4 regions of the Comamonas sp. 14P8.1.4 genome follow, and region 1 is predicted to be linked to each of the others. Evidence: predicted binding sites of a transcription regulator. Region 1 holds the regulator's gene; each other region holds the start of a gene.

What was found. The regulator LexA, encoded in region 1, represses DNA repair genes until DNA is damaged. The targets are predictions, from matches to a motif close to ACTGTATNNNNATACAGT.
Region 2: the regulator LexA is predicted to act here: its motif matches at 2,146-2,163, upstream of AC27VO_RS04080 (Y-family DNA polymerase).
Region 3: the regulator LexA is predicted to act here: its motif matches at 3,284-3,301, upstream of recA (recombinase RecA).
Region 4: the regulator LexA is predicted to act here: its motif matches at 6,028-6,045, upstream of AC27VO_RS11335 (Y-family DNA polymerase).

Annotation. Positions count from the first base shown of each region.
Region 1 covers NZ_JBYOKN010000009.1:46,185-53,344, forward strand. The annotation lists gene AC27VO_RS13095 (hypothetical protein) at 1-296, shown strand, start outside; gene AC27VO_RS13100 (D-2-hydroxyacid dehydrogenase family protein) at 329-1,330, opposite strand; gene AC27VO_RS13105 (hypothetical protein) at 1,562-1,780, opposite strand; gene AC27VO_RS13110 (hypothetical protein) at 1,871-2,137, opposite strand; gene lexA (transcriptional repressor LexA) at 2,238-2,909, opposite strand; gene AC27VO_RS13120 (asparaginase) at 2,989-3,939, shown strand; gene adk (adenylate kinase) at 4,050-4,706, opposite strand; gene kdsB (3-deoxy-manno-octulosonate cytidylyltransferase) at 5,110-5,871, opposite strand; gene AC27VO_RS13135 (Trm112 family protein) at 5,877-6,059, opposite strand; gene lpxK (tetraacyldisaccharide 4'-kinase) at 6,082-7,107, opposite strand; gene AC27VO_RS13145 (ExbD/TolR family protein) at 7,117-7,160, opposite strand, start outside.
Region 2 covers NZ_JBYOKN010000001.1:874,668-881,827, forward strand. The annotation lists gene AC27VO_RS04070 (CidA/LrgA family protein) at 1-74, opposite strand, end outside; gene AC27VO_RS04075 (LexA family protein) at 348-821, opposite strand; gene AC27VO_RS04080 (Y-family DNA polymerase) at 835-2,139, opposite strand; tRNA gene AC27VO_RS04085 (tRNA-Leu) at 2,361-2,445, opposite strand; tRNA gene AC27VO_RS04090 (tRNA-Met) at 2,496-2,572, opposite strand; tRNA gene AC27VO_RS04095 (tRNA-Leu) at 2,619-2,703, opposite strand; gene cysM (cysteine synthase CysM) at 2,744-3,652, shown strand; gene AC27VO_RS04105 (NUDIX domain-containing protein) at 3,849-4,487, shown strand; gene AC27VO_RS04110 (sulfurtransferase TusA family protein) at 4,557-4,784, shown strand; gene galU (UTP--glucose-1-phosphate uridylyltransferase GalU) at 4,860-5,747, opposite strand; gene AC27VO_RS04120 (valine--tRNA ligase) at 5,823-7,160, opposite strand, start outside.
Region 3 covers NZ_JBYOKN010000002.1:445,298-452,457, forward strand. The annotation lists gene yddG (aromatic amino acid DMT transporter YddG) at 1-700, shown strand, start outside; gene AC27VO_RS06710 (SDR family NAD(P)-dependent oxidoreductase) at 724-1,470, opposite strand; gene recX (recombination regulator RecX) at 1,571-2,023, opposite strand; gene recA (recombinase RecA) at 2,101-3,219, opposite strand; gene AC27VO_RS06725 (MarR family winged helix-turn-helix transcriptional regulator) at 3,365-3,865, shown strand; gene AC27VO_RS06730 (response regulator) at 4,058-4,735, shown strand; gene AC27VO_RS06735 (sensor histidine kinase) at 4,806-6,281, shown strand; gene AC27VO_RS06740 (LysR substrate-binding domain-containing protein) at 6,309-7,160, opposite strand, start outside.
Region 4 covers NZ_JBYOKN010000006.1:40,085-47,244, forward strand. The annotation lists gene AC27VO_RS11310 (sigma-54-dependent transcriptional regulator) at 1-617, shown strand, start outside; gene AC27VO_RS11315 (DNA polymerase II) at 788-3,157, opposite strand; gene AC27VO_RS11320 (helix-turn-helix transcriptional regulator) at 3,500-3,694, shown strand; gene AC27VO_RS11325 (HAD domain-containing protein) at 3,764-4,231, opposite strand; gene AC27VO_RS11330 (LexA family protein) at 4,259-4,708, opposite strand; gene AC27VO_RS11335 (Y-family DNA polymerase) at 4,711-6,021, opposite strand; gene AC27VO_RS11340 (hypothetical protein) at 6,281-6,703, opposite strand; gene AC27VO_RS11345 (helix-turn-helix domain-containing protein) at 6,855-7,091, shown strand.

The DNA of each region.
Region 1 (7,160 bases):
AGCACGAAGAGGTCGTGAGTCCTGCCGTAGTGCTTCCTTGTGCACCCCAGTCGCCATCGCAGCCCGAGCTGCAGGACTGGTCCGCGATGGCACAGTCCCTTCAAACCCGGGTGATGGCACGTCTGGATGATGCGCTGGAGGAACGCCTGCGCTATGCCTTGGCGGACATGGTGCAGCTGCACAGCCAAGCCATGTATCTGGCAATCCGCCAGGATGTTGAAAACCTGGTCAGCACTTCGGTGCATGAAGCCATTGCGCAAGAGCTGGCACACATGCGCAAGAACCCTCAGACCTAAAAGCCAGCGCTGCAGGCCGACAGCGCTGGCTTTTAGCGCTGCAGAGCCTGTGGGTTCACGATGTTGCGCGGTGTGCCTTCCACAAAGCTGTGGATGTTGTCAAAAGCTGCACCAAAGTACAGCTCATAGCTGTCTTGCTCCACATAGCCGATATGCGGGGTGCAGATGCAGTTTTCCATACGCAGCAGAGATTGGCCTTGCAAAATAGGCTCGCTCTCGAAGACATCTACGGCAGCTAGGCCCGGGCGACCTTGTTGCAAACCGGCAGCCAGCGCATCCGGGGCAATCAATTCTGCGCGTGCCGTGTTGACCAGCAGGGCTGTGGGTTTCATCAAAGCCAGGTCCGCGCTTTGCACAATGTGCTGGGTGTGTTCGTTCAGGCGCAGGTGCAGTGACAGAACGTCGCTGTGGGTGAAGAAAGCGGCTTGGCTTTCGGCGGCCTGGTAGCCATCTTGCTGCGCCTTCAGGCGTGAAGCTTCGCTGCCCCAGATCATGACCTGCATCCCGAAAGCGCGGCCATAGCCCGCAACGATTTGCCCAATGCGGCCATAGCCCCAAATGCCCAGCGTACGGCCACGCAATGCGCTGCCCAGGGCAAAGTTGGGTGGCATGGACGCCGCTTTAAAGCCAGACTGCTGCCAGGCGCCGTGCTTGAGGTTGGCAATGTACTGTGGCAGACGGCGCATGGCCGCCATGATGAGTGCCCAGGTCAGCTCTGCAGGAGCCACGGGTGAGCCGATACCTTCTGCCACCGCAACTCCGTGGTCGGTGCAGGCCTGCACATCAATGTGTGGCCCAACCCGGCCGACTTGTGCAATCAGGCGCAGCTTGGGAAGCTTTTCAATCAGCTGGCGCGGGATGGGGGTACGTTCTCGGATCAGCACAATGATTTCTGCATCCCGCAGGCGAACAGCCAGCTGGCCCACACCTTTGACGGTGTTGGTAAAAACTTTGGCATTGAAGCCGTCCAGCTGCGTGGCGCATTGCAGTTTGCGGACGGCGTCTTGGTAGTCGTCCAGGATGACAATGTTCATGGGCATTAAGCGTGCTGGCTGCAGCCAAGAAAAAGGTGCCAGATGCTGGGTGTGTGCTGCAGCCTGGCAGCTATTGTCCTATACGTGCAAGCGAATGGGATGTGGTTCTACACATATCGTTGTGTGCAACTGCGACAGTTGCAACCGTGCAGCATGGATATGCACCACATTGGGGATTTTTTGGCGCCCTAAGCCTTGTGGGAGCTACGTGGACAGCTCTCATTTTGAAGGTCAAGCCGGCTTGGGTAGCTGGGGCAAGGTGGCTTTAGCGCGCTCCCAGGTCAGGCGGACATCGGTTTTTTCTGCGGTGCGATAGGTAAAGCCGCGTCCTAGCAGGCCGCCGCTGCTGGGCAAGGTGGGTTGGCGTGATGTGGAGTTGGGCGTTGCGCTCATAAATCCTCCTGCCGGTGTGGTGTCGCTGATGGTGTGGGTGGGCTCTGTTGTTTGCATCGTGCCGCAAATGGCGGAGGTGATTCCGCTGTGTTGACGCTATTTCTTGTCAGCCAAAGGCTGAGTCGGGTGCGTGGTGCGCTCAGGCGGTCAGTGCATGGCCACGCGACGGGCATTGCGGGTTTCCTGGGCTGCTAGCTCATCCAGTGCAGCGCACACATCGGCCAACTTGCCGGACAGGGCAAAGCGCTGGCTGTCCACGTCTTTGGGGCGGCGCATCAGGCGTACATTGCCTGTGCTGACTGCATGGCAGTGCTGCTGCAGGGCGCGTGTGATGAACGGTGTCTGGTTGCTGGCTTGAACCGTGCCAGTGGACTCAATCTGTGGCAAAGGCAGGGGGCAGTGCAGAAGGCGCATGGCTTTTTCCTCCGGGATGAAAAATTGCAGCAAAAAAAGGCGACAGCAATCCCTGCAGCACAAAAGGCTGCATTGGCAAGGTGGGTGAGGGTGGGGTGGCTTAGAGCTGGAAGGTGTTGCGAATCAGGCCAACGGCCAGGCCTTCAATCGCAAAATTCTCGCTATCGCTGACTTCAATGACCGGGTAGTCCGGGTTTTCAGGTAGCAGTTCAATGCCTGCAGGGGTCTTGCGCAGACGTTTGACCGTAACTTCGTCGCCTAGGCGGGCTACAACGATTTGGCCGTTGCGCGCTTCACGTGTGGATTGCACGGCCAGCAGGTCGCCATCCAGAATGCCGGCATCACGCATGGACATGCCGCGCACGCGCAACAGGTAGTCGGGCTTGCTGGCGAACATGCTGGTTTCGACGGCAAAGCTTTGATCAATGTGCTCTTGCGCCAAAATGGGAGAGCCAGCCGCCACGCGGCCCACCAGGGGCAGCAAAAGGGGTTGCATGGCTGCCATTGGCAGGTCAAAGTGGGTGCCGCGCGCTGCGTTGATGTGGCGCACGGTATCGCTGACCAAGCGAATGCCGCGCGAAGTGCCACTGACCAGCTCCAGCACGCCTTTGCGTGCCAGGGCCTTGAGGTGTTCTTCGGCGGCATTGGCGGATTTGAAGCCCAGGGTGCGGGCAATTTCTGCGCGCGTGGGCGGTGCGCCGGTGCGCGAGATGGCCTCCTGGATCAGATCCAGAATCTGCTGCTGTCTGGGGGTGAGGTTGGTGTGCTCCATGCCTGTCCTTGCTAGGGATAACTGTTTGTTTATCCAGTACCTGTATTTTTAACCAGTTTCGTGAGGGCTGCAAGTACCTATGACAAGAAAAATTGTGATCTTGGGAACCGGGGGCACGATTGCCGGGCAGGGGAGCGCGCAGGGAGGAAGCGTGGGTTACAAAGCCGCCCAGATCAGCGTGGCGCAGTTGCTACAGCCCATGGCGCACATGGGCCTGCAGGGGGACTTTGCGCTGGAGGCTGAGCAGGTGGCCCAGCTGGACAGCAAGGACATGGACATTGCCACCTGGCAGCAACTGGCCTTGGCCTGCAGCCAGTGGCTGGCACAGGACGAGGTGGCGGGGCTGGTGGTGACGCACGGCACAGACACGCTGGAAGAAACCGCCTGGTTTTTGCAATGCGTGCTGCAGCCGACCAAGCCGGTGGTGCTGACGTGTGCCATGCGCCCGGCGACCGCCTTGTCGGCCGATGGGCCCGCCAATCTGCGCGATGCGGTGATGGCTGTGGCGCAAGGTGCAGCCGGGGTGTGGGTGGTAGCCGCGGGCGAGGTGCACAGCGCGCAATGGCTGCGCAAGGTGCATCCTTATCGTGTGAACGCATTTTCTTCCGGTGCCCAGGGGCCTGCTGCGTGGGTGGAAGAAGGGCGGGTGCGCTGGGCACAGACGCTGGCGGGTATGCCTGCCAGCGAAGCCTTGCCTGCAGCGCTGTGGCAGGCCGATGCGGCGCAGTGGCCCTGGGTGGAGCTGGTGACCAGCACGGCCGCTGCCCGGTCGGAGCTGGTGGATGTGCTGGTGACCGCTGGGGTGAAGGGGCTGGTGGTGGCCGGCACCGGCAATGGATCGGTGCACCAGGCGCTGATGCAGGCGCTGCACCGTGCGGTGGTGCAAGGTGTGGTGGTGTGGCGCACCACGCGCTGTGAGCAGGGGCAGATTGTGCAGGCCGATGGCCAGGAGGATGCCAGCGTCAGCACGCTCAGCCCGGTCAAGGCGCGTATCAGCCTGATACTGGCGCTGCTGGCTCAGAGCGCCTGAACGCTTGGGTGCGCTGGGGGCGTAGGGCGTGTGTGCAGCGGCTGCGCTGCCGATGCTCATAAAAAAAGCTGCCTCGAGGGCAGCTTTTTTGTGAGCTATGACCGCAGTGTTTATGCGCTCAAAGCCTGGAAAGCACGTGCAGTGATTTCGTCCACCGAACCCATGCCGCTGATAGCGCGGTACTTGGGGGCCTTGGCGGGCTCTTGCTGCGCCCAGGCTTGGTAGTAGTCGACCAGAGGGCGTGTCTGGTTGCTGTAGACGTCCAGGCGCTTCTTGACGGTTTCTTCTTGGTCGTCAGCGCGCTGCACCAGCTCTTCACCGGTCACGTCGTCCTTGCCTTCCACCTTGGGTGGGTTGAACTTGACGTGGTAGGTGCGGCCCGAAGCGGGGTGGCTGCGGCGGCCGCTCATGCGTTCGATGATGGCATCGAACGGCACGTCGATTTCCAGCACATAGTCCAGATCCACGCCGGCGGCCTTCATGGCGTCGGCTTGGGGGATGGTGCGGGGGAAGCCGTCAAACAGGAAGCCTTGTGCGCAGTCGGGCTGGGCAATGCGTTCCTTGACCAGGTTGATGATCAGGTCGTCGCTGACCAGCTGGCCCGCATCCATCACGGCCTTGGCTTGCAGGCCCAGGGGCGTGCCAGCCTTGACGGCTGCGCGCAGCATGTCGCCGGTGGAGATTTGGGGAATGCCGAACTTCTGGCAGATGAAAGTGGCTTGCGTGCCTTTGCCGGCGCCGGGAGCGCCCAACAAAATCAGTTTCATGGAGATCCTCGAAATGTAGAAATTCTTGGCGGAGCGGGGCTTTTCTTGCGAGAGAAAAAGCAGGCGGCAACCGCTCGATATCCGTTCAAGGATAGCATGCACGCCCTTGTTTTGGACTTACAACGCGCGCAGCACATGGTAGCGCCGCAGTTTTTTTATTGCGACGTGGGTCGCTTGACAGCGGCGGCTCAGAGTGCTTGCCCGTTATGCGCAAAACGGGTGGTGCTGATAAGACTGCGGCATCTCTTGTACAAGACTGTGCGCAGCGCATTGCTAAAAAAAGAGCAGCTAGCGCTTGTATTTGCTACGGTTCAATGTCGAAGGCCATTGAAACCCAGCGAAATCAAGCGCTAACTGCTCTTATTTTTCTTGCAATTTTCAGAAATTACTGAAATTCAAGGCTTTATGGCTGCCCAAAGAGGGCGCGCACGCGTTGCAGATCTTGCGGTGTATCCACGCCCGCGCCGGGTGCGTGTTGTGTGATGTGCACGGCAATCTGGTGGCCATGCCACAGCGCACGCAGCTGTTCCAGCGATTCCACCTGCTCCGTCGGGGCGGGGCTGAGCTGCGGAAAGCTGCGCAAAAACCCCGCTTTGTACGCGTATATACCCACGTGGCGCAGCGGCGCAAAGTCGCTGTTTTCACTCCACCACTGTTCGCTGGCGCGGTCGCGGTGAAACGGAATGGGGGCGCGGCTGAAGTAGTGCGCCAGCCCGGCAGCGTTGCACACCACCTTGACCACATTGGGGTTCAGATAGTCTTCGCGGCTGGCAATTGGGTGGGCGGCGGTGCCCATGCTGGCGCTGGGCGCATTGGCCAGCACGCCAGCGACGGCGTCGATCAGTGCCGGGTCAATCAAAGGCTCGTCACCCTGCACATTGACCACCATGTCCTCACCATCCAGGCCCAGTTGGGTGCAGGCCTCGGCCAGGCGGTCGCTGCCGCTGGGATGGTCAACACGGGTGAGCACGGCCTCAATGCCGTGCGCGGCGCAAGCCTCGACGATGGCGGCGCTGTCAGCGGCCACCACCACGTGGGTGGCAGCGCTCTTGCGCGCTTGCTGCGCCACGCGAACCACCATGGGCAGGCCCGCAATGTCGGCCAGCGGCTTGTTGGGCAGGCGGCTGGAGGCCAGGCGCGCGGGAATCAGGACGGTGAAGCGCACGGCAATCAGCCTTCCAGTTCGCTGTTTTCCAGAGGGCGGGCTTCGTTTTCCAGCAGGATGGGCATGCCGTCGCGCACGGGGTAGGCCAGACGGGCGCTGTGGGAAATCAGTTCTTGGCGCTCTTTGTCAAAGCGCAGCGGGCCTTTGGTGACGGGGCAGACCAAGAGTTCAAGCAGTTTGGGGTCCATAACGGTGTACCGGTGGTGTTCTTCAATGGGGGGATGATAGGCACAGCCGCGCATCCAGCAGATCAAAATAGCCTGGATCCACTTGCAGTTGCAGGGGCACGGCCCAGGCTTCGGGCATGACTTGCCAGAGTTTGGCGGCGTCTTTTTCGGTGCAAATCACTTGCAAGCGCTTATCCAGTGGGCGCTTCCAGCTTGCAAAATTGTAGTGATCGGGCAGGGCTTCCGTGCTCTGCAGCTGCAGAGACTGGGCGCGCAGCATGGCAAAAAAATCTTCGGGGCGGGCAATGGCCGCCAGTGCGTGCAGCGGCTGGCTCTGCAAATCCTGCAGGGGCAGGCGCTGCCCGTCGCGGTTGACGGCGTACGGCGCCAGCTGGCGCTGGAGCTGAAAGCTGGGGGTGCTGGCGGGCGTGCCTGCAGGTGGCTGGGTGGCGGAGTGCAGCACGGCGGTGACCGGGCGAGGCCACGCCTCGCGCAGCGGGCCGGCGGGCAGCAGCCAGCCGTTGCCAATGCCTTCGTTGTTGAAAACGCAAATCTCCAGATCGCGTGCCAGGGCGTGGTGCTGCAGGCCGTCGTCGCAGACCAGGACATTGGTGGCGGGGTAGGCGGCCAGCAGGGCGCGCGCGGCATCGATGCGCTGGCGCGCCACAAACACGGGCACGCCGCTGGCGCGGGCCATGAGCAGGGGCTCGTCGCCCACATCTTGCGGCAGCGATTGGGGTGTGGCTTGCCGGCAATCGTCGCTGCTGCGGCCGTAGCCGCGCGAGATGATGCCCACTTGCAGCCCGCGTGCCTGCAGGTGGGCCACCGTGGCCAGCGTGACCGGGGTTTTGCCCGCGCCGCCAGCAATCACATTGCCCACCACGATGACGGGCACGCCCGGGTGCTGGGCTTTTTTCAGGCCCCACTGGTAGAGCTTGCGCTGCAGCCCGGACAGTGCGCCATACAGCGCCGCCAACGGCAGCAGGGCGCAAGCGGCGGGGCTGCGGCTGCGCCAGAGCTGGCGAAAGCGGTCAGAGCCGGTGCCCTGGTGGGCGGGGGCGCTGCTCATGGGCGGTCTTTATTTCTTGCCAGCGGTGGCGGCAGACTGCGTGGCAAAGGTGA
Region 2 (7,160 bases), on a different contig from region 1:
GGGAGTTGAAACAACTGAACCAAGGCCTCGCCCACCAACTGGAAGGCGAACAGGGCCGCAAGCGCATACAACATGGCAACCATTCATCAAAGCAATGGCTGCGCAGTCTAGGTGCTGTGCCAGATTTGGCAATGCCTGTTTTGTTGCGCAAGTGACTATGGGTGTTTTTGGCCTGCAATGCAGGTGCAGAAACCGCTGATAGCTATGCTTTTTATGAATTTGCCTGCTTTCTGTGCAGCTTAAGCACAGGCAAGTAAAAACAAGGGCTTAGTGGTGCCTATACCGTTGGTCGCCAAAGTTGTCCACAGCTTTGTCCAACGGTTTCGTGGAGAAGCAAGGGTTTGTACTTACTCTGGATGCACGCTGCGTGGATGTCCGGGGTGGTGCAGCAGCGGGGTGACGGCGGCTGTCACCACGCCCCAGATCTCCAGCGTGTTGTCTGGCGTGAAGGTGATGCAGGGATAGGACTCATTGGCTGGGTGCAGCTCGCAGCAGCCGCCGCGCTGGTACAGCTGCTTGACGGTGAACTCGCCATCGACCACTGCCACCACCGTATCGCCGTGGCGTGCCTGCAGGGAGCGGTCGACCGTGATCAGGCTGCCATCCCGGATACCTGCGTCCTGCATGCTGTCGCCACGCACCCTCAGGATGAAGGTGCTGACCGGGCGCGGCGCAATGTGTGCTATCAGGTCAAACAACTTGGCTGGCACATCCTCCGCCGGGCTGGGAAAGCCGCAGCGCACGCTGGCGTCCAAAAAGGGCAGCTGCAGCGCGCCGTGCGGCGCAAGGGGGTGGATGGCGGTGGAGAGAGCGTGGTGCATGGGGTTCGTCGGGTCAGGCGGTGGCAATGGGCAGGTCTTCGTAGCGCATGGTGTAGAGCGGGCTGAGCATGGCCTGCTTCATGCGCCAGCCGGCAGCGTCTTGCTGGGGCAGACCACTGCTGGCCAGGTGGATCGTGCCCTTGCCAAAACGCTGGTTGATGGCATCGACGGCGGGCATGAGCTGCGCATGGCGGTGGGGCACTGCAGGGTCATCGAATAAATCGGCACTGCGTGGTTGCTGGTGGGGCACCAGATCCAGCAAGATCACGCCGGCTTTGCTGAGTGTGTGGCCTGCCTGGTAGAAGCTGCGCGCCGCGTGCGTGGCAGCTTGCACGATGGCGTAGCTGTCATTGCAGGGGCGGGCCAGGGGCAGCGTCAGCGCGCCATGCCAGGGCGGTGCATGCCGAAACGGTGAGGTGTAGGCGAACACATGCACCTGCTGGGCCAGCAAACCGGCTGCGCGGGCTTTTTCGGCGGCCCGTGCAGCGAATTCACTGACGGCTTCAAGCAGCGGCGCCACATCGCTGATGGCCTGCCCAAAGCTGCGGGTGCAGGCAATTTGCTGCCGCGCAGCGGGGGCGGTGTCGGCGGTGAAGCAGGGCACCCCCTGCAGCTCGCGCACGGTGCGCTCCAGCATCACCCCACCAATGTGCCGCGCCTGGGACGCGGCCAGCTGGGTCACATCCCAGGCCGTGGTGCACTGCACCTGGGCCAGGCGCAAGGCCATGCGCCGGCCAATGCCCCACACGGCCCGGGTGCTGGTGCTGCGCAACAGGTGCTGTTGCTGCGCAGCACCCATCTCTTGCCAGTTGCATACCTGGGCCCAGCAGGCTTGCTGCGGGTCTGCGCTGCGCTCGGCGGTTTTGGCCAGGTGGTTGCACAGCTTGGCCAGGGTTTTGCTGGGGGCAATGCCGATGCCGCACGGAATGCTCAGGCAGCGTTCAATGCGCTGGCGAATGGCACGGGCGCGCTGGGTGAGTTGGGGGATACCTTCCAGCCCACCGATAAAGCACTCGTCAATGGAATAAATCTCCTGCTGCGGGCCTAGCGCAGCGGCCAAGCGCATCATGCGCGCGCTCATATCGCCGTAGAGCGCAAAGTTGGCCGACAGGGCTGTGGTGCCCTGCGTGGCCAGAGCCTGCTGGATTTGGTAGAAGGGCTGGCCCATCTGGATGCCTGCACGCTTGGCTTCTTCGCTGCGCGAGATGACGCAACCGTCATTGTTGGACAGGACAACGATGGCACGCCCACGTAAGCGCGGGTTGAACGCGCGCTCGCAGCTCGCGTAGAAGTTGTTGCCATCGATCAGTGCGTACATGGCGAAACTGTATATCTATACAGTTGTCAACGGAGGGCGAACAAGTGAAAAAATTGTCCTGCTATGGTTGCATGAGCGAGCAACGGCTGTGGAGCAGGCTGTGGTATGTGGGCGGTAACCCTGTGTCTGGAAAGGGCATCACAGCATATGTGCAGCCCAGAACGCAAAAAGCCAGCGAATGCTGGCTGCGGGCAGCGTGGCGCTGCCAGTTTTTTGTGTGATGGTGCCCGGGGCCGGAATCGAACCGGCACGCCTTGCGGCGGCGGATTTTGAGTCCGCTGCGTCTACCAATTCCACCACCCGGGCTGTTGGTAAATAAAAAAGTCCTGGATCGTAAAGACCAGGACTTTTTCTATTGGTTGCGAGGGCCGGATTTGAACCAACGACCTTTGGGTTATGAGCCCAACGAGCTACCAGACTGCTCCACCTCGCGATAATTCTGATTTGCAACTTCTGACACGCTTGGAACCAAATTGCTTTGGTGCCCGAGGCCGGAATCGAACCGGCACGCCTTGCGGCGGCGGATTTTGAGTCCGCTGCGTCTACCAATTCCACCACCCGGGCAGTCATCAGTGCATGAGCGGAATTATGGCACAGTTATGGCATGACAAAAAAATATTCTTCCATTGAAGCTGCCATCGGATCGACACCGCTGGTGGCTTTGCAGCGCATTGAAGCTTCTGCCAACGCAGAACGCGGCAATGTGGTTCTTGGCAAGCTTGAGGGCAACAACCCTGCCGGTTCTGTGAAAGACCGCCCGGCGCTGTCCATGATTCAGCGCGCGGAAGAGCGTGGCGAAATCAAGCCGGGCGACACCTTGATTGAGGCCACATCGGGCAACACCGGTATTGCACTGGCCATGGCTGCGGCCATCAAGGGCTACCGCATGGTGCTGATCATGCCCGAGGACTTGTCCATCGAGCGTGCCCAGACCATGAAGGCCTATGGTGCAGAGCTGATCCTCACGCCCAAGAGCGGCGGCATGGAATACGCGCGTGACCTGGCCGACCAGATGGTGGCGCAGGGCAAGGGTGTGGTGCTGGACCAGTTTGCCAACGAAGACAACCCGCGTGCGCACTATGAAACCACGGGCCCTGAGCTGTGGGAGCAGACCGGCGGTGAGATCACGCACTTTGTGAGCGCCATGGGCACGACTGGCACCATCACGGGTGTGGCCAAGTTCTTGAAGGAAAAGAACCCCAACATCCAGATCATTGGTGCCCAGCCTTCCGAAGGCTCGCGCATTCCCGGCATTCGCAAGTGGCCCGAGGAATACCTGCCCAAGATCTATGACGCCAGCTTGGTCGATGAGCTGGTCTACGTCAGCCAGGACGATGCCGAGGACATGTGCCGCCGCATGGCGCGCGAAGAAGGCATTTTTGCGGGTATTTCTGCTGCGGGTGCTTGCTGGGTCGCGCAGGAGATTGCCAAACGCGAGCACAACGCCACGATTGTCTTCATCGTGTGTGACCGCGGTGATCGCTACCTGTCTACCGGTGTGTTTCCTGCCTGAGATCCGCTCACGCAGCCTCTGAGCCGCCTGACGTGGTCCGGTCGCTGGCCTGTACGGCTTGCAGCTGGGGCCTCGCCTCTGGCGCCAACCTGGGCTGCGGTGTGGTGTAGGCCGTGCCGTTGCCGGCGCTGCATGTACCCAGGCCGCACAGTTTGCGGCCTTTTTTGTGCCAATTTGCCTCCAGAAAGCCTGTGCCATGAGCCAAGAAATGCGTTTTTGCCCCTGCTGTGCCACGCCGCTGCAATGGATGACCCAGCAAGAAGACGGGGGCGCGAAGTCGCGCCTGCGCTGCCCAGCCTGTGAATGGACGCACTGGGGCAACCCCACGCCGGTGCTTGCCGCCGTGGTGGAAAACGACCGCGGTGAGGTGCTGCTGGCGCGCAATGCGCTGTGGCAGGAAGGGGTGTTTGGCTTGATCACCGGGTTCATGGAAGCCGGTGAATCGCCCGAGGCCGGGATTTGCCGCGAAGTGCTGGAAGAGACCAGTTTGCGCGTGCAGGCGTTGCGCTTGCTGGGCAGCTGGGAGTTTTTGCGCATGAACCAGGTGTTGATTGCCTACCACGTGCGTGTGCAGGGCGAGGTGCAGCTCTCACCTGAGCTGCTGGAATACCGCTGGAAGAGTGTGCAGGACGTGCGCTGCTGGCCTTCAGGCACGGGCTATGCCTTGGCGCACTGGGTGCACAGCAAGGGCCTGGAGCCACAGTTTGGCGCTTTCCGGCCTGGCCAGGCTCCAGAGCCAGACCCCGCCAAATGGCCGCTGCAGACCTGGTCGGAGGATGCGCGCTTTGTATTGCCGCCAGCGCTGGAGCTGAACGCTGCAGGCGGTGTCTACTAGGGCATCTATGTGCAGCAGATGGGCATCTGCAGATGCCTACAATGCAGGGCGAATAAGGAACTATGTGCCATGGACATCCATCAAGAAATCGACACCCGCGGTTTGAATTGCCCCTTGCCTATTCTCAAGGCCAAGAAGGCGCTGGCTGCAATGGCCAGCGGCGAATTGCTCAAAGTGGTGGCTACGGATACGGGCTCGCTCAAAGATTTCCAAGCCTTTGCCAAGCAAACGGGCAATGAGCTGGTGGAGCAGGAGACGGTGGGTGGCGAATACATCCACATCCTGCGTCGCCGTTAAAAAACTAGAGCTGGGAGCGCACAAAAGGCCTGCATTTGCAGGCCTTTTGTATTGGAAACGCAGCTAAAGCGTGCGTTAGATGCTCAGATTTTTGAGATAGTCGCGGAAATGGGCGCCCACGTCGGGGTGCTGCAGGGCCAGCTCGACGGTGGCTTCCAGAAAGCCTTCCTTGCTGCCGCAGTCATAGCGCTTGCCGCGGTATTGGAACGCGTAGACGGCCTCGTGGGCCATCAGACGCTCAATCGCATCGGTCAGCTGGATCTCGCCACCCACGCCTGTGGGCTGGTTGCGGATTTCTTCAAAAATGCGCGGTGTTAGCACGTAGCGGCCCGCCACGCCCATGCGCGAAGGGGCTTTCTCTGGGGCAGGTTTTTCCACGATTTCATCGACGCGCATCAGCGGGCCGCCTGCGGCTTCGCCCTTGACGATGCCGTAGCGCTTGGTGTGTGCCAACGGCACTTCCTGCACGGCCAACAGCGAGCGGCCTTGCTTGGAAAAAGCCTCGGTCATTTGCTGCATCACGCCGGGGCCGCCTTGCTCGCCGCGCATCAGGTCATCGGCCAGGATCACGGCAAAGGGCTCGTTGCCGACCAGCGGCTCGGCGCACAGCACGGCATGGCCCAGACCCAGCGAGCGGGGCTGGCGCACAAACAGGCAGTTCATGTCAGCGGGGGCAATGCTGCGCACCAGGTCCAGCATGGCGTGCTTGCCAGCGCGCTCCAGCTCGTTTTCCAGCTCGTAGGCGGTGTCGAAATGGTCTTCAATGGCGCGCTTGGAGCGGCCGGTCACAAAGATCATGTCGCGAATGCCAGCTTCGTAAGCCTCTTCCACGGCGTACTGGATCAGCGGCTTGTCCACCACGGGCAGCATCTCCTTGGGGGATGCCTTGGTGGCGGGCAGAAAGCGGGTCCCCAGGCCTGCCACGGGAAAAACGGCTTTGCGGACACGAGTTTGATTGGACATGTGAAATCCTTCTGGTTCTGAATGGAAAAAAGGCGCAGTTGCCTGCGCCTTTTTGTCGCTCAATGCACAAGCATATCAGCCCAGGCGGGCCAGCTGCTCCTGGATGCGGGTGAGCGTGGCACCGAACTCGGCCACACGCTTTTGCTCCTGCTCCAGCACGGCGGCAGGGGCCTTGGAGCAGAAGGCTTCGTTGTTCAGCTTGCCGTTGGCCTTGGCGATTTCACCTTCCAGGCGTTTGGCTTCCTTGGACAGACGGGCCTTCTCGGCTTCCACGTCGATTTCCACGAACAGCGCCAAGCGGGCTTCACCTACCACTGACACGGGAGCGGACTGCGCTTCGGCCTGCCAGGCGGCTTCGTTGTCAAACACCTTGACTTCGCTGAGCTTGGCCAGGTTCTTGAGCACGTCGGCATTGGCGCGCAGGAATTCAGCGGCTTCGGCGGTGTCACCCACGGCCAGCAGTGGCAGGCGCTGGGCGGGGGAGACGCCCATCTCGCCACGCAGCGTGCGGCAGCTGTCCACCATGGCCTTGATGCGGCCGACGTAGGCGATGGCGGCTTCGTCGATCTTCTCGGGCTGGGTTTCGGGGTAGGCAGCGATGGCAATCGACGCACCGGCGCGGCCAGCCACGGGGGCCACTTTTTGCCACAACTCTTCCGTCACGAACGGAATGACAGGGTGGGCCATGCGCAAAATGGTTTCCAGCACACGGATCAGCGTGTGGCGGGTGGCGCGCTGCTGGGCTTCGTTGCCGGTCTGGATCTGCACCTTGGCAATTTCCAGGTACCAGTCGCAGAACTCGTTCCACACGAAGTCATAGATGGTGTTGGCCACGTTGTCCAAGCGGAACTCGCCAAATCCCTTGGCCACTTCGGCTTCGACCTTTTGCAGCTGCGAGACGATCCAGCGGTCAGGCTGGCTGAACTGCATATAGGCGCCTTCGGTGCCGCAAGCCGCCTTGTCGTGCGCCAGCAGACCGCAGTCATGGCCTTCGCAGTTCATCAGCACAAAGCGGCTGGCGTTCCAGAGCTTGTTGCAGAAGTTGCGGTAGCCTTCGCAGCGCTTGCTATCGAAGTTGATGGAGCGACCCAGGCTGGCCAGCGCGGCAAAGGTGAAACGCAGCGCATCCGCACCATAGGCGGGAATGCCTTCGGGGAACTCTTTTTGCGTGTTCTTGCGCACTTGCGGTGCGGTCTCGGGCTTGCGCAGGCCGGTGGTGCGCTTGTCCAGCAAAGGCTCCAGCGAGATGCCGTCGATCAGATCGACCGGGTCCAGCACATTGCCTTCCGACTTGGACATCTTCTTGCCTTGCGCATCACGCACCAGACCGTGGATGTAGACATGTTTGAACGGCACGCGACCGGTGAAGTGCGTGGTCATCATGATCATGCGTGCCACCCAGAAGAAGATGAT
Region 3 (7,160 bases), on a different contig from region 1:
TTTGATCGTCTGCGGCCTGCTGTTTGCGCTCTATGAAATCTGCCTGTCCGTGGCCATCGGCCTGGCGCATGACCGCCCGCAATCGCTGGAGCTGGGCATGATCAACTACCTCTGGCCCTGCCTGACGATTGTGCTGGCCGTGGCTTGCCGCCAGCAGCGGGCGCGCTGGTGGCTGTGGCCCGGTGTGACGCTGTGTCTGTGGGGCCTGATGCTGGTGGTGGGTGAGGGCGCAGCGACCGGGGAAGGCCCGTGGTGGCACAGCTTGACCGCCCACATGGCGGCCAACCCGCTGGCCTACGCGCTGGCCTTTGGCGCCGCCGTGATGTGGCCAACCTATTCCGTGCTGGCGCGCATGTTTGGCGGTGGCTTCAATGGGGTGGGGCTGTTTTTGTCGCTCACCGCCGTATTGCTGTGGCTGCAATGGCTGGCGGTGGCCACACCGCCCATGCAATGGAGTTTGAGCGTGGGGCTGCAAGTGCTGGCCATTGGTGCGTGCACGGCCTTGGGTTATGGCTGCTGGGAGCATGGCATTCAGCGCGGCAATCTGGCCGTGCTGGCGGCGGGGTCGTACTTCACGCCGGTGCTGTCTGCCCTGTGGGCCAGCGCTTGGCTGGCGGTGCAGCCCGGGCTGCCGTTCTGGCAGGGCGTGGTGCTGATTACCGGCGGCTCGCTGGTGTGCTGGTGGGCCACACGGGACTGAGCGTCTGGCGCTGAGGGCTGGGTCTAGGTCAGGTTCAAGCCACCGTCGCACAGCAATATTTCACCGGTCACATAGTCTGATGCGGCTAGCAGCGACACGGCCTGTGCAATGTCGTCGGGCGTGGCGGCACGTTGCATGGGTGATTGGTTGCGCCATGTGGCTTGAGCTTGCGTCCAACTGGCGGTCAACGGGGTATCGACCAGGCCAGGGGCTACGGCGTTCACGCGGATATGGGGCGCCAGTGAGCGCGCCAGCAAACGTGTCGTGTGATTGAGCGCGGCTTTGCTGGCTGCGTATGGAATCGATGCCCCCTTGGGCCGGACACCCGCGTGGGAGCTGACATTCACCACGCAACTGGGGGTGCCGCGCAGCTGGGCCGAAGCCAGCAAGGCAGGCTGTGCCAGCGCTACCAAACGAAACGGCGCCACGACATTCACTTCGTGCATGGCGTGCCAGACCTCGGGGGTGGCGGCGCTCAGATCGTCGTGGGCAATGATCTGGCTGATACCGGCGTTGTTGACCAGTACATCCAGGCGCCCCCAGACAGCAACGGCTTTTTGCACCAGCCGTACGCGATCCGCGTCGAGCGCCAAGTCCGCCTGAATATAGGTGGCATTGCCCAGCTCCTGCACCATGGCAGCCCCTGCGGCCCTCGAACTGCGGGAATGCACGATGACGGCATAGCCCTCACTGGCCAGTCTGCGTGCAATGGCTTGACCTATGCCCGATGTGGAACCAGTGACCAAAGCGACAGGGTGTACAACAGACATAGTTAACGTGCAGCGACCGCTGCGGCGTGGTGGTGGATGGTGCCGGATTATGGTCAGTGCATGTGGGCAAGGCCGTCACCCATGTGCGCTGGCGGCGGGCTTACACCTCGGGTGCTTGCCCGCGCAGCACCTTGCTCACCACATCGCCGCCAAAGCCGCGGCTGGCCAGAAAGCGCATCTGCTTCATGCGCGCCTGGGGGGTGTCGGCCACTTCGCCAAATTTGCGCAGCCATACGTCGTAGGCGCGCGCGTGTTCGCTGTCTTTGAGTTGTTCGGCCGCAGCGCGCACCACCTCGTCATCCAGGCCCTTGCTGCGCAACTCGTGCAACACCCGCGAAGTGCCCAGCTTGCTGCTGCGCCGGTAGAGCACGGATTGCGCCACGCGCTCGGGGTTGATGAAGTTTTTGGCCTCCAGCGCATCCAGCACAGCGGCCAGATCCTCGCCTTCTTCCACATGGGGGGCGAGCTTGCGCTCCAGCTCCAGGCGCGAGTGTTCGCGCTGGCCCAGCAGTTTGATGGCGCGGCCGGTGAGTGAGATTTTCTGAAAACCCATGGTCTAAAAAAAATAGCTGCCAGCGCTTGTGCAGTCAGCGCTGGCAGCCTATTTGGTCATTGAAAGAGCGGGGTGAATTAGCCGATCACACCGTCTTCGTCGGCTGCTGCAGCACCCTTGTCACCCTTTTTGCCCTTGGCGGGCTTGGCAGCGGTTTCGCCTTCGGCCACGGGGATCAGGCTGATGCCCAGGCTCTCACGCACCTTGTTTTCAATTTCCACGGCCAGGGCGGCGTTTTCTTTCAGGAATTCGCGGGCGTTGTCACGGCCTTGGCCGATTTTTTCACCGTTGTAGGCATACCAGGCGCCGGATTTTTCCAGCAGCTTGGCTTCCACGGCCATGTCCAGAATCTCGCCTTCGCGGCTGATGCCTTCGCCGAACAGAATGTCGAACTCGGCCACCTTGAAGGGGGGCGAGACCTTGTTCTTGACGACCTTGACCTTGGTTTCGTTACCAATGGCGTTGTCGCCCTTCTTGATGGTGCCGGTGCGGCGAATGTCCAGGCGCACGGAGGCGTAGAACTTCAGCGCATTACCGCCGGTGGTGGTTTCGGGCGAGCCGAACATCACGCCAATCTTCATGCGGATCTGGTTGATGAAGATGACCGTGCAATTGGTCTTCTTGATGGTGGCAGTCAGCTTGCGCAGCGCCTGGCTCATCAAACGGGCTTGCAGGCCGGGCAACTGGTCACCCATTTCGCCTTCGATTTCGGCCTTGGGCACCAAGGCGGCCACCGAGTCGATGACGATCAAGTCCACCGCACCGGAGCGCACCAGCGAGTCCACAATTTCCAGCGCTTGCTCACCGGTGTCGGGCTGGCTGATCAGCACTTCGTTGAGGTTCACACCCAGCTTTTGAGCGTAGGAGGTGTCCAGCGCGTGTTCCGCGTCGATGAAGGCGCAGGTGCCGCCGATCTTTTGCATCTCGGCCACCACTTGCAGGGTCAGCGTGGTTTTACCGGACGACTCAGGACCGTAGATTTCGATCACACGGCCGCGGGGCAGGCCGCCCACGCCCAGTGCCACGTCCAGGCCCAGCGAGCCGGTGGACACCACCTGGATGTCTTCCACCGCTTCGCCTTCGCCCAGCTTCATGATGGTGCCCTTGCCAAACTGCTTTTCAATTTGGGCCAGGGCGGCGGCCAGTGCCTTGGCTTTTTCGCTGTTGGCGTCGGTGTTGCGTGCGATGGCGTTCATGGTGTGTTCCTTGAAGAAAAAAGGGGATGACTTTCACAAGTGCATCCCCTGTAATTGCCCACAGGCTGGATGCTTGAACAGTAGTGTATGTGGGTTTTGAAAATTTATTAGTCAAGTTGTTTGACTATTCGTTAAACTGACTTTTATGCAAATTCCCACTATTGCTCCCGTCGATGAAGCCTGGCGCCAGACGCACTTTGGCCGCCTGCTGGGCCACGCCATGCGCAAGTTCGATGCCCGGGTGCGCAGCCTGATGGCGCAGGACGATGAAACGCCGCTGGCCCTGTCCAACCTAGCGCTGCGCGACAAGGTGGGTGCGGCGCACATCCACATCACGCGGCATTTGTCGCTGCAGGGGGACCGCATCACCGATCTGGCCGAGCGTGCGGGCATGAGCAAGCAGGCCATGCTGGATGTGGTGGACCAGTGCGAGGCCTGGGGCCTGGTGCAGCGCGAGGCCGACCCGCACGACCGCCGCGCCAAGCGCGTGGTGTACACCGATGCGGGGCGCGAATGGCACTGGGCTTTTCAGCGGGCGGTGCAGCAGGCCGAGGCCGAGTTTGTCGAGGCCGTGGGCGCTGACATTGCCGTGGTCACGCGCATGGGGCTGGAGGCCTATGGCAGCGATGCGGGGGATGTGGCTTGATGCGCATCAAGCGCTGCGGGCTTTATTGCAGTGCAGCACCCGCGTAAACACTGTGGGGTGCGGTGCAGGGTGACTTCTAGAATGGGCTGAGCCATGGTGCCTCTGAGCGGGCACCCGGCGTGAACTGGCCCTGACGGGGCATGCCCGCTGCAGCCGCGACCCGAGATCGTGGCGCAGCAAGGAGACCAAGCGATGCGCATCCTCATTGCAGAAGACGATCAAGTACTGGCCGACGGCCTGCTGCGCAGCCTGCGCGGCGCGGGGGCGGTGGTGGACCATGTGGCCAACGGCACCGATGCCGACACGGCGCTGGTGACCAGTCACCATTTCGATTTGCTGATTCTGGACCTGGGCCTGCCGCGCATGCACGGGCTGGAAGTGCTCAAGCGCATGCGCGGGCGCGGGGATGCGCTGCCCGTGCTGATCCTCACCGCCGCCGACAGCGTGGATGAACGTGTGCAGGGCCTTGATTTTGGCGCTGACGACTACATGGCCAAGCCCTTCAGCCTGCAGGAGCTGGAAGCGCGCGTGCGTGCGCTCACGCGCCGGGGCATGGGCGGCACGACCAGCTCCATCAAGCACGGGCCGCTGGTCTACGACCAGGCCGGGCGCGTGGCCACCATCGACGGCAAGATGGTGGAGCTGTCTGCCCGTGAGCTGGGCCTGCTGGAGGTGCTGCTGCAGCGCGCTGGCCGCCTGGTCAGCAAAGACCAGCTGGTGGAGCGCCTGTGCGAGTGGGGCGAAGAGGTGAGCAACAACGCCATCGAGGTCTACATCCACCGCCTGCGCAAAAAGATTGAGCGTGGCCCCATCCGCATTGCCACCGTGCGCGGCCTGGGCTATTGCCTGGAAAAGATTGCATCTGAATAAAACATAGCTGCTAGCGCTTGCTGCATCAGCGCTAGAGGCCAAAAACACTTGTATTTTTCAGGCCGCCGCCGTGAAGATTTTTCAGCGTGAACAGCGTTCCTTGTTCGGAGAAATTCTGGACTGGATGCTCACGCCGCTGCTGCTGCTGTGGCCGGTCAGTCTGGCGCTGACCTGGCTGGTGGCGCAGTCACTGGCCAACAAGCCGTTTGACCGGGCGCTGGAATACAACGTGCACGCGCTGGCGCAGCTGATCATGGTGGAGCCGGACGGGCGCATTCAGTTCAACCTGCCGCTGCCGGCATCGGAAATTCTGCGGGCCGATGAATCCGACATGGTGTTCTTTCAGGTGCTGGATCCGCAAGGCGCGTTTCTGGCGGGCGAGCGCGAGTTTCCAGCGGCGCAACCCCCCGATGAGCTGGGCACCGGCCAGGTGGTGCTGCGTGACGATGAGCTGCGCGGCATCGACATCCGGGTGGCGGCCATGTGGGTGCGCCCGCCGCTCAGCAGCAAAGACGGCATGGTTCTGGTGCAGGTGGCTGAAACGCGCGAAAAGCGCAGCGTGCTGGCGGCGGAAATCATCAAGGGCGTGATGCTGCCGCAGTTCGTCATCTTGCCGCTGTCGGTGCTGCTGGTGTGGCTGGCGCTGGCGCGTGGCATCACGCCGCTGCACCGGCTGGAGGCGCGTATCCGCGCGCGCAAGCCTGACGATCTGTCCCCGCTGAACCACAAGGCTGTGCCGCAGGAGGTGGCGCCGCTGGTCGATGCGGTCAACGATTTGCTGCTCCGCCTCAACGACTCCATCGCCACGCAAAAACGCTTTTTGGCCGATGCGGCGCACCAGCTCAAAACCCCGCTGGCGGGCTTGCGCATGCAGGCCGACCTGGCGCAGCGCGAGGGCACCAGCACGGGCGAGCTCAAACGCTCGCTGGAGCAGATTGGCCGCTCCAGCATGCGCGCCACGCACACCGTCAACCAGCTGCTGTCGCTGGCGCGTGCCGAAGGCGCGGGCACGGGCCTGCAGCGCGCGCCCTGCGATCTGGCGGCGCTGGTGATTGAGGTAGTGCAAGACCTGCTGCCGCTGACACTGCAGCGCCATGTGGACCTGGGCTACGAGGGGGCCGAGCCCGGCAGCGATGGTGTGTGGCTGCAGGGCAATGCCACGCTGCTGCAGGAGATGGCCCGCAATCTGCTGAGCAATGCGATCAATTACAGCCCCTCCAGCGCCGACCAACCCGCCGTGGTGACGGTGCGTGTTTTGCCCGATGCCCTGGCGCACGTGGTGCTGCTGCAGGTAGAGGACACGGGCCCCGGCGTGCCCAAGGAAGAGCGCGAGCTGATTTTTCAGCCCTTCTACCGGGTGCTGGGCTCGGAGGCCGATGGCTCGGGCCTGGGCCTGCCCATCGTGCAGGAGATTGCGCGCCAGCACGGCGCCGAGGTGCTGCTGGACGATGCCCAGCCCCAGCGCAATCCGCCGGGCGCGCTGTTCACGGTGCGCTTCCGTGCGCTGCAGTCTGCTATGCCTTTGGAAGCGGGTAGCGCTGATTAAGTCTTCGCTTCCGAGTGATTAGAGGCGCTATTCGTTGCTGCTGGTGCGCAGCTTGCTCCTGCTTTTTTGCTGCGTGGCCAGGCTGCTGGCGGTGGGCTCTTGCTGCGGGCGGGCTTGCAGCAGCAGCCAGTTGCGAAAGGCCACCAGCGGCGCAATATTGGCCCGCGAGTCGGGGTAGCACAGCCAGTAGCCCAGGTTGCTGACCAGCCCGTGCTGGGGCAACGGCTCGCTGACCATGCCCTGGGCAATCTGCGCCTCCACCAGGCAACGCGGCACCAGGGCCACGCCCATGCCGGCCATCACGGCCTGGATGATGGTCTGGAACTGGTCGAACTGCAGGCCCGCCAGCGGGTCGAGGGTGTGCACATCCCAGGCCTGAGCCCAGGTCATCCATGCGTGCGGAATGGTGATGTGGCGCAGGCGTGTGTATTGCGCCACATCGGTTGGGCTGCGAATGGCGGGGCCGCCCAGGCTGGCAGGTGGTGCAATCAGCGCGACATCCTGGCCATCGAGGTAGTGGGCGCGGGCACCGGGCCAGTGGCCTTCGCCAAACAGGATGGAGCAGTCGAGGTTGGGGCTTTCGAAGTCGTAGCTTTGCACATAGGGCACAAAATGCAGCGTGACCTGCGGGTGCTGCTGCTGGAACTGCGGCAGGCGCGGAATCAGCCAGCTTGCACCAAAAGTGGGCAGGCTGGACAGGTGCAGGGCACCGCCACCATCGGTGCTGGTGATTAGCTCCAGCGTGGCTGATTCCAGCTGGGACAGCAGCGCGCGTACGGCCTTTTCGTAGCGCTCACCAGCCGGGGTCAAGGTCAGGCGCTTGCGGCTGCGCTCGAACAAATCCACGCCCACCCATTTCTCCAGCTCCTGGATCTGTTT
Region 4 (7,160 bases), on a different contig from region 1:
GTCGCTACAGACCGCTTGGCAGCGATCGCGAGGAAACTGCCGATGTCGAGCTGGTCTGCGCATCCAACCTACCCATGGCCGAACTGCGGGAGCGCCTCGACGCGGACCTTTTCGACCGGCTCAGCCACCTGTCCGTCACGGTCCCACCGCTGCGGGAGTGCCGAGATGATCGCAAAGACGATTGGAACCGGGTTTGGCGAGAGTGCCGGCAACGCGAGGACCTTCCTGCCGATCCGCCATGGACACCCGAAATCGATGCTGCGCTTCAACACAGCGCGCTGATGGGCAACCTCCGAGACCTCCAGCGCCTGGCGGTGTTGTGCATTGCTTGGTGGTCGGTGCCGGACCAGAGCGTGGACATCGCTAGCGCAATCAACGAATGGTTGCGATTCACCACAACTAACAAACCCGAGATCAGCGAACTCGGGGAAGGAACCCGTGCGGCGCGGATCCGCTGGTTTCGCGATCGACTCGCCAAGTGGGCTAAAGAGCGGCACGGAACCTGGGCTGCAGCCGCCAAGGCCCTCGGATGTGACGAGAAGACACTTCGTCTCGACTTGGCCACGGCTGGGGGCAACGACTCTGTCTCTGAAGTACCGGACGAGAAGGATCGATAGCGCACTGCAGGTTAAAGAATCCATTCGTGCAGGGGATTGCGATGTCGTTGCCCGTCTGGTTATGGTGGCACAAGCTGCCCATCAATTGCCGGGAGCTGAATGACAGCAGCCGCTGCATAGCCGTCGTTGATAACACTCATGCTGCACTACGTCTCGAGGTCTGTGGGCATCTAAAAAAGATGCTTCTGCGGAGAAATCAGCTTGCTAAAGCTCTCCCCTAATGGAATCAGGATTGCATCTGCAATGGGCTGGAGCTGCTTACTGAGATAGTGCTCGTAGTCAATGGCTGAGGTTTGCACCTCCAGTGGCTCTGGTCCATTCCGGGTCATGACGTACTGAATCCAGCCCCCGTTTTGATACTGCGTGGGCCGCTGCATACGCCGGTTGTATTCATCTGCAATGCGCGCAGCTCTGACTTGGGGGGGCACATTCTTGACGTACTCATCCAAGTGGTGCCTTAGGCGCTTGCGGTAGATGAGTTCATCATTTTTGTGACCCGCCAAGGTGGCTTGCACGTACTCAGCCACAAACGCTTTGTATGGCTCGCCTTTGAAGACCCGTGAGAGCAGGCCATCCTGGAACTGACGCGCCAACAATGTCCAGTCGCTGCGTGCCATCTCAAGCCCTCTAAAAACCATGGCTTCCTTGCCATCAGCATCCACACTTAGCCCTGCATAGCGCTTTTTACTGCCAACATCCGATCCGCGGATGGTGGGCATGAAGAACTTCTTGAAGTGGGTGTCGAATTCAATTTCTAGATGGCTGTCCAAGCCTTGTTCATCCTTCAAGGTTTTGGCCCACCAAGCATTGATATCTCTGACCAACTCCGCAGCAACTGCATGGGCCTGCTCGTTCGTATGTCGAGTTTTAAGCCAGATAAAAATGGAGTCAGTGTCGCCATAAATGGCTTCATACCCTCGTGCCTCCACAAAGTCACGGGTGGCCTTGACCATGGCATGCCCGCGCAAGGTAATGGCAGAAATCAGCTTGGGATTAAAAAACCTGCATTCGAATGCCCCCAGCACACCCGCAAACGAGTTCATCACCAGCTTCAGGGCTTGTGACAGTGGCTCATTCTTGTTGCGTTTGGCTTCATCACGTGCTTGCCACAGTGACGTGACGATTCTGGGCAAGCAATGCTTGTCCCTAGAAAACAAGGTGTCCAGTGGACCCTTAATGGGATTTGGAGAGTCGTTGTAGGTTCCTTCAACCAAACCTACCGGATCGACCAAGAAGGTTCGGATGATGGAGGGGTACAAGCTTTTGTAATCAAGGACTAGAACGGAGTCGTAAAAGCCTGGCTTGGAGTCCATGACATACCCGCCGGGTGAGGACTTACCTTGTACATCCCCTACGTTCGGTGCCACATACCCCAGCCGGTGCATGCGAGGCAGATAGTGGTGGCTAAACGCTGCAATCGAGCCACCAAAATTATCAAGCTGAAGCCCCGTGGTGTGTGCACGCTCCATCGCAAATGACAGCAGCTTGGCCTTGTCAAAGATGCGCAGCACCAATTCGCAGTCTTTGATGTTGTAAGCAGCTAATGCCGGCTTGTCTTCTTGATAGCGACGCTCGATCTCAGCCATCTTGTCGTACTCGGAGCCAATTTCTTTGCCTTCGGCCAGCATTTGCTGGGCCACGTTTTCCAAACTGAATGATGGAAAGCTCCACATGGCAGCTCGCAGCGCTTCAATGCCGTCGACGGCCACACGTCCTGGCATGGGTGCAAACAGGTACTCTTGCTTGCCGGGATGTGCTCGCCAAGCCATGGGTTGGCGCTCCCGCCCCAGCAGCAGTGGCACCTTGGCTGCATCGGCATTCTTTTGCAGCACTCGCAGGTCAAACTGCACTACGTTCCAGCCAATGATGACGTCTGGGTCATGCAACTCAAACCAGTCGTTGAGCGCTTCAATCATGGCTTTGCGAGTGGCAAAGTATCGCAGTGCAAAGTCTGTAGGCCCAAGCTCATTCTCAGCAGCGACACCTAGCATGAACACTACGCGCTCACCCAATCCATCTAAGGCAATGGAGTAAAGCTCGGAGTGCTGACTGGTTTCAATATCGAGAGAGACGACCTTCAGCTTCGGCCTGAAGCTTGGCGCTGGTAGCAGTTTGCAGTCCTTGCAAACATAGCTGTCTAGCTGCCCTCCATGGACTTCCACACCAGCGGTGATGAAGCGCTCCATCAAATAGCGTTCATGGGGGCGAATATCTGCTTCAAGCAGCCTGAGGCCTTGTGTCTGCAGTGAACGCGCAAGTTTTCCCAATTGTCGAAACTGCTGGGCATAGACGCCAACGACGGGCTGATTCTGGAAACTCTTGAGATCCAGATCCCGCAAGTACACGCCAGATGCACCAAGAAGCTGCGCCTGTAGAGCGGCCTTGTGCTGTGCCTCGACAAACGCCACCGAAGTCTGCTGGGTCAACACCACCTTCAGTGGCCCGTTCTCCGTAGCCAACCAATATTCGATTTCTGTACCTGCGCTGGTATCTCTCCAATTGCGGGTCAGGATGAAACCAAAGATGGGTGAAGGTTGCACGAAGCTGAAGGACAGAAATTTGGGGAAGCTAAATTGTCTGCGATGAACCAAGCAGGGCTTGCAGTTCAATTCAGTGGATTGGGCAACTTTGGGGGCATCAGGTCACTGAATTTTTGAAGATCTGTTAGGTCTCTAATGTCTAAAACCCCACGTCAGGCACATAAAAGTGCAGATGTGTGCGCTTATGTACAAGAAATGAAGATTTTTTTCCTTACGCTCCACTTCCATGATTTTTTTGACGAAATGTGCGAATAATTCCTCATCAAGGCGACAGATTGGTTGCGCCCGGCCAAGCACTTACCGCTAGGTCCCACAACAAATTTTCTTGATAGAGGTTTCCTCATGGATAACAAAAACTTTCAACCCACAGACCACTTGCTCAAAGTGGCGGATGTTCAAGCCATCTTGAAATTGAGTCGGTCTGCTGTGTATGCGGCGATTCGCGCGGGCGATTTGCCCAAACCCATCAAGATCGGTAAATCTGCACGCTGGAAGGCGTCGCGGATTGAAAGCTTGATTCATCAGTTGGGTGCCTGAACCTACCGTTGAACACAGAACCAACGGCTTGCATGTGCAGGCCGTTTTTTATGGAGGAATTTGATTTCCTCAGCCTTGCTGCAGCCAGCCTTGAAGCTTTTTCTGCACAACAGGATCAGATAAGCCTAGGGCTGAATTGCACAAGATCAATTGAGGCCAGTCGCCAGGAAAAAATTTTATGACATCGTCCAGGATGACAAAGTCTTCTATGGAGTGCTCGATGACATAGGCCCTGATTGCCTCATCACGTGCTCCATGCCGCACTGCACCGGCAAAGTGGGAGCCAATGCTTGCCAATAGTTCAGCCAACTCCGGCTCTTTGATATAGAGCCGCCACGAGCTGGAAACTACGACACACACGTTGTCATGCTCTGACAGCATGCGCTCCAGCACTGGCAGATGTTCGAAAGTCTTCGGCCAACCCGCTCGAATTTCTGCAGGTGTAAGCGGTGGCTTCGCACCGGCTATGGCTTTGGGCACGTGCAGCACGCCATCAAAGTCCAGGAACAAGACACGTGTTTGATGGGCTTGCAGCATCTATTGGCTCCTCGTGAGTTGTAGTGTTTATGGTCGATGTAGCTCTGTCACTGCTGCCATCACGACACCCCAAACTTCCAATGTCTGCCCTTCTTTGAGCTCAAAGGTCGGGTAGTTGTCATTGGCAGGTTTGAGTGCGTACTGCCCATCTTTAATGCACAGTTGCTTGACGGTGAACTCCCCATCAATCGCTGCCACCACCACATCTCCGTGCTTGGGTTGAACAGAACGATCTACTGGGATCAGGCAGCCATCTGGTATACCTACATCTTTCATACTGTCGCCGCACACGCGCATCACAAATGTGGAAGTTGGTCGGGGTGCAATGCGCGTAGCCAGATTCACTGGCGTAAAAGCAAAATCTTCCGCAGGGCTTGGGAAGCCACCTTGCACGGAGGTTGGGAGCAGTTTGAGATCCATGCTGCCAATGCTGATATCCAGCACTCGGCAGGTGGTGTGGGTGTTTAAGTGATTCATGGCTACTTTGCGTACGCTATCGGGATGTCTTCCCAACATGTGGTGTAGTGCGGCGAGCGCTTGTCCTGCTTCATGCGCCAACTTGCATTGGGACTGTCTTCGAATCCGCTGGAAGCCAATTTGAGGGTCCCACGGCCAAATCTTTGATTCACAGTATCGAGGGCTTGCATCAGCCTTTTTCGCTCTGCAGTGTGCTCTTCAGATGCTTTAAATAGAGATGTCTGTTGCTGTGCATGCGCACTGTGCAGATCCATCAAGATGACACCCGCTTTGGATAATCTGAAGCCCGATTCATAGACGCGCTGCATGCCTTGTAGGGCCGCATTGACCAGCACCGCCGTATCAGAAGTAGGAGTAGTGAATGGAACCGTAGCACTGCCTGTCCAAGGTTCTTGTTTGCTAAAGGGTGATGTATAGGCAAACACCAAGAGTTGCCCTGCGACCAAACCATCACGCCGCGCCTTTTCTGCAGCACGGGTGGCAAATTCGCTGATGGCCTCAAGCAGGGGGTCAAATTCGGTCACTGGATTGCCAAAGCTGCGTGTGCAAGCTATTTGTTGTTTAGGCGCAGGTGCAGTTTCAAGGTCAATACAACTGATGCCTTGCAGTTCCAACACAGTTTTTTCTAGCGTCACGCTCCAGCGTTTTTTTGCTAATGCCGCTGGCATACAAGCCACATCCCAAGCTGTGTGGATGCCAGCTTGTGCAAGCTGTTTGGCTATGCGCTTGCCAATGCCCCATACATCACCAGCAGGTGTTGCTTTGAGCAATTGTTCCTTTTGCGCAGTCGAGACTTCTTGCCAATTGCACACACGCATCAACTCTGCGGGGTAGGTACCGGGCTTGCGTTCAGCATCTTTGGCGATGTGATTGCACAGTTTGGCCAGCGTCTTGGTTGGTGCAATGCCGATGCAGCAAGGAATGCCCAGTGAGCGCTGGATGCGTGCACGTATCACCCAAGCTCTGCGAGTGAGCTCTGGCACACCATGAAGCCCCTCTATAAAACTCTCGTCGATCGAGTAGACCTCTTGCTCAGGCCCCATGCTTGCAGCCAGCCGCATCATTCGGCTGCTGATATCGCCATACAAGGTGAAGTTAGCAGACAGACTGACTAATCCGGCAGACTGTTCCAGATGCTTGATCTGAAAGTATGGCTGGCCCATCTTGATACCCAGCGCTTTGGCCTCTTCACTGCGCGCTATCGCACACCCGTCGTTGTTCGACAAGACGATGACAGGCACGCCCTGCAAGCGCGGGTTAAAGGCCCGCTCGCAAGAGACATAAAAATTATTGCCATCGATGAGTGCAAACATGTCATTACTGTATACAAACACAGTATTTGTCGCAACTGGCTGTTATGGATATCCGAACCACCAACACAGTTCTTTGCTCCATCTCCCGCTCCTCCCCAGTTTCATGCTTCGCATCTTTCGAAGAGAAGTTCCGCCCTTTGCATGTACGCCTTGCGCGTGCATGCAAATTGCGCGTTGGGTGGGTAATCCGTAGGGAGGGCGCGGCGCTACGCGGCCCTCCCTCGTATGCAACTTTGCAGGCGGATAGCAATTAATTGACCTATTTCGGCTCCGTCTCCTGACCATCGCTGTAGACCAGCCAAAACGGACCCGCTTGATCTTCGGCTTTGGCCAAATCACTTTTGAAATTAAGCATCCTGTTCACTGTTTTCACTTTGAAATGCGTATGCGCAGGATTGCTAAGCACGTATCGAATGCTTTCTGCACTCCACTGGGTCTGGCCTTGCGGCCAATGCACCACAGTGGCTTGTGCAATGGCGTGATGGGAGAGATCTCTCAGTCTCTTCACCATCCTGGCTGGATCACTGAACATGCAGCGCTCGAACTCTCCTTTTTTGTTGGTGCCTTGAACCAAGAAAAAATGCTCCGCAGTCAACCTGGCTCCGGTCCAATAGCGATGAGCGTATTGAGTTTCCGTGGGATGCAAATCCTCTTTCTGATGGGTCACAAACAGAGTCGTCATAGCGGCACTCCATGACGGTGCACTTGAATGCTCCATCTAGTTTCAGCATGTAGAAGTGATGAGTTCATATCGATTTATTCCTTTTTAGAATAGTCTATTTTTGACTATTCCAATTTGGTTTGCACCATCGCGGGTTTTCAAGACCCTGTATATGGACAAATCGATTCATTCGGCGCAGTACACGTCGTTTCTCACTTTGATCAAAGCTGCACGGATAGAACGCAACATCACCCAAGTGCAACTTGCGCAGAAGTTGGAAGTAACGCAGGTGTTTGTGAGCAAGTGCGAACGTGGGGAACGCCGCTTAGACATCATCGAAACCATGCGCTGGTGCCAGGCTCTTGGCATATCTTTGGCTGAATTGGCTCGGCAGTTGGAAGACTGCTGAGGCTCCATACACAGATCACTGCTAGATCAGTGCTTTCCGTACAAGGAGTTCCTCGTAACTTGGTCATGT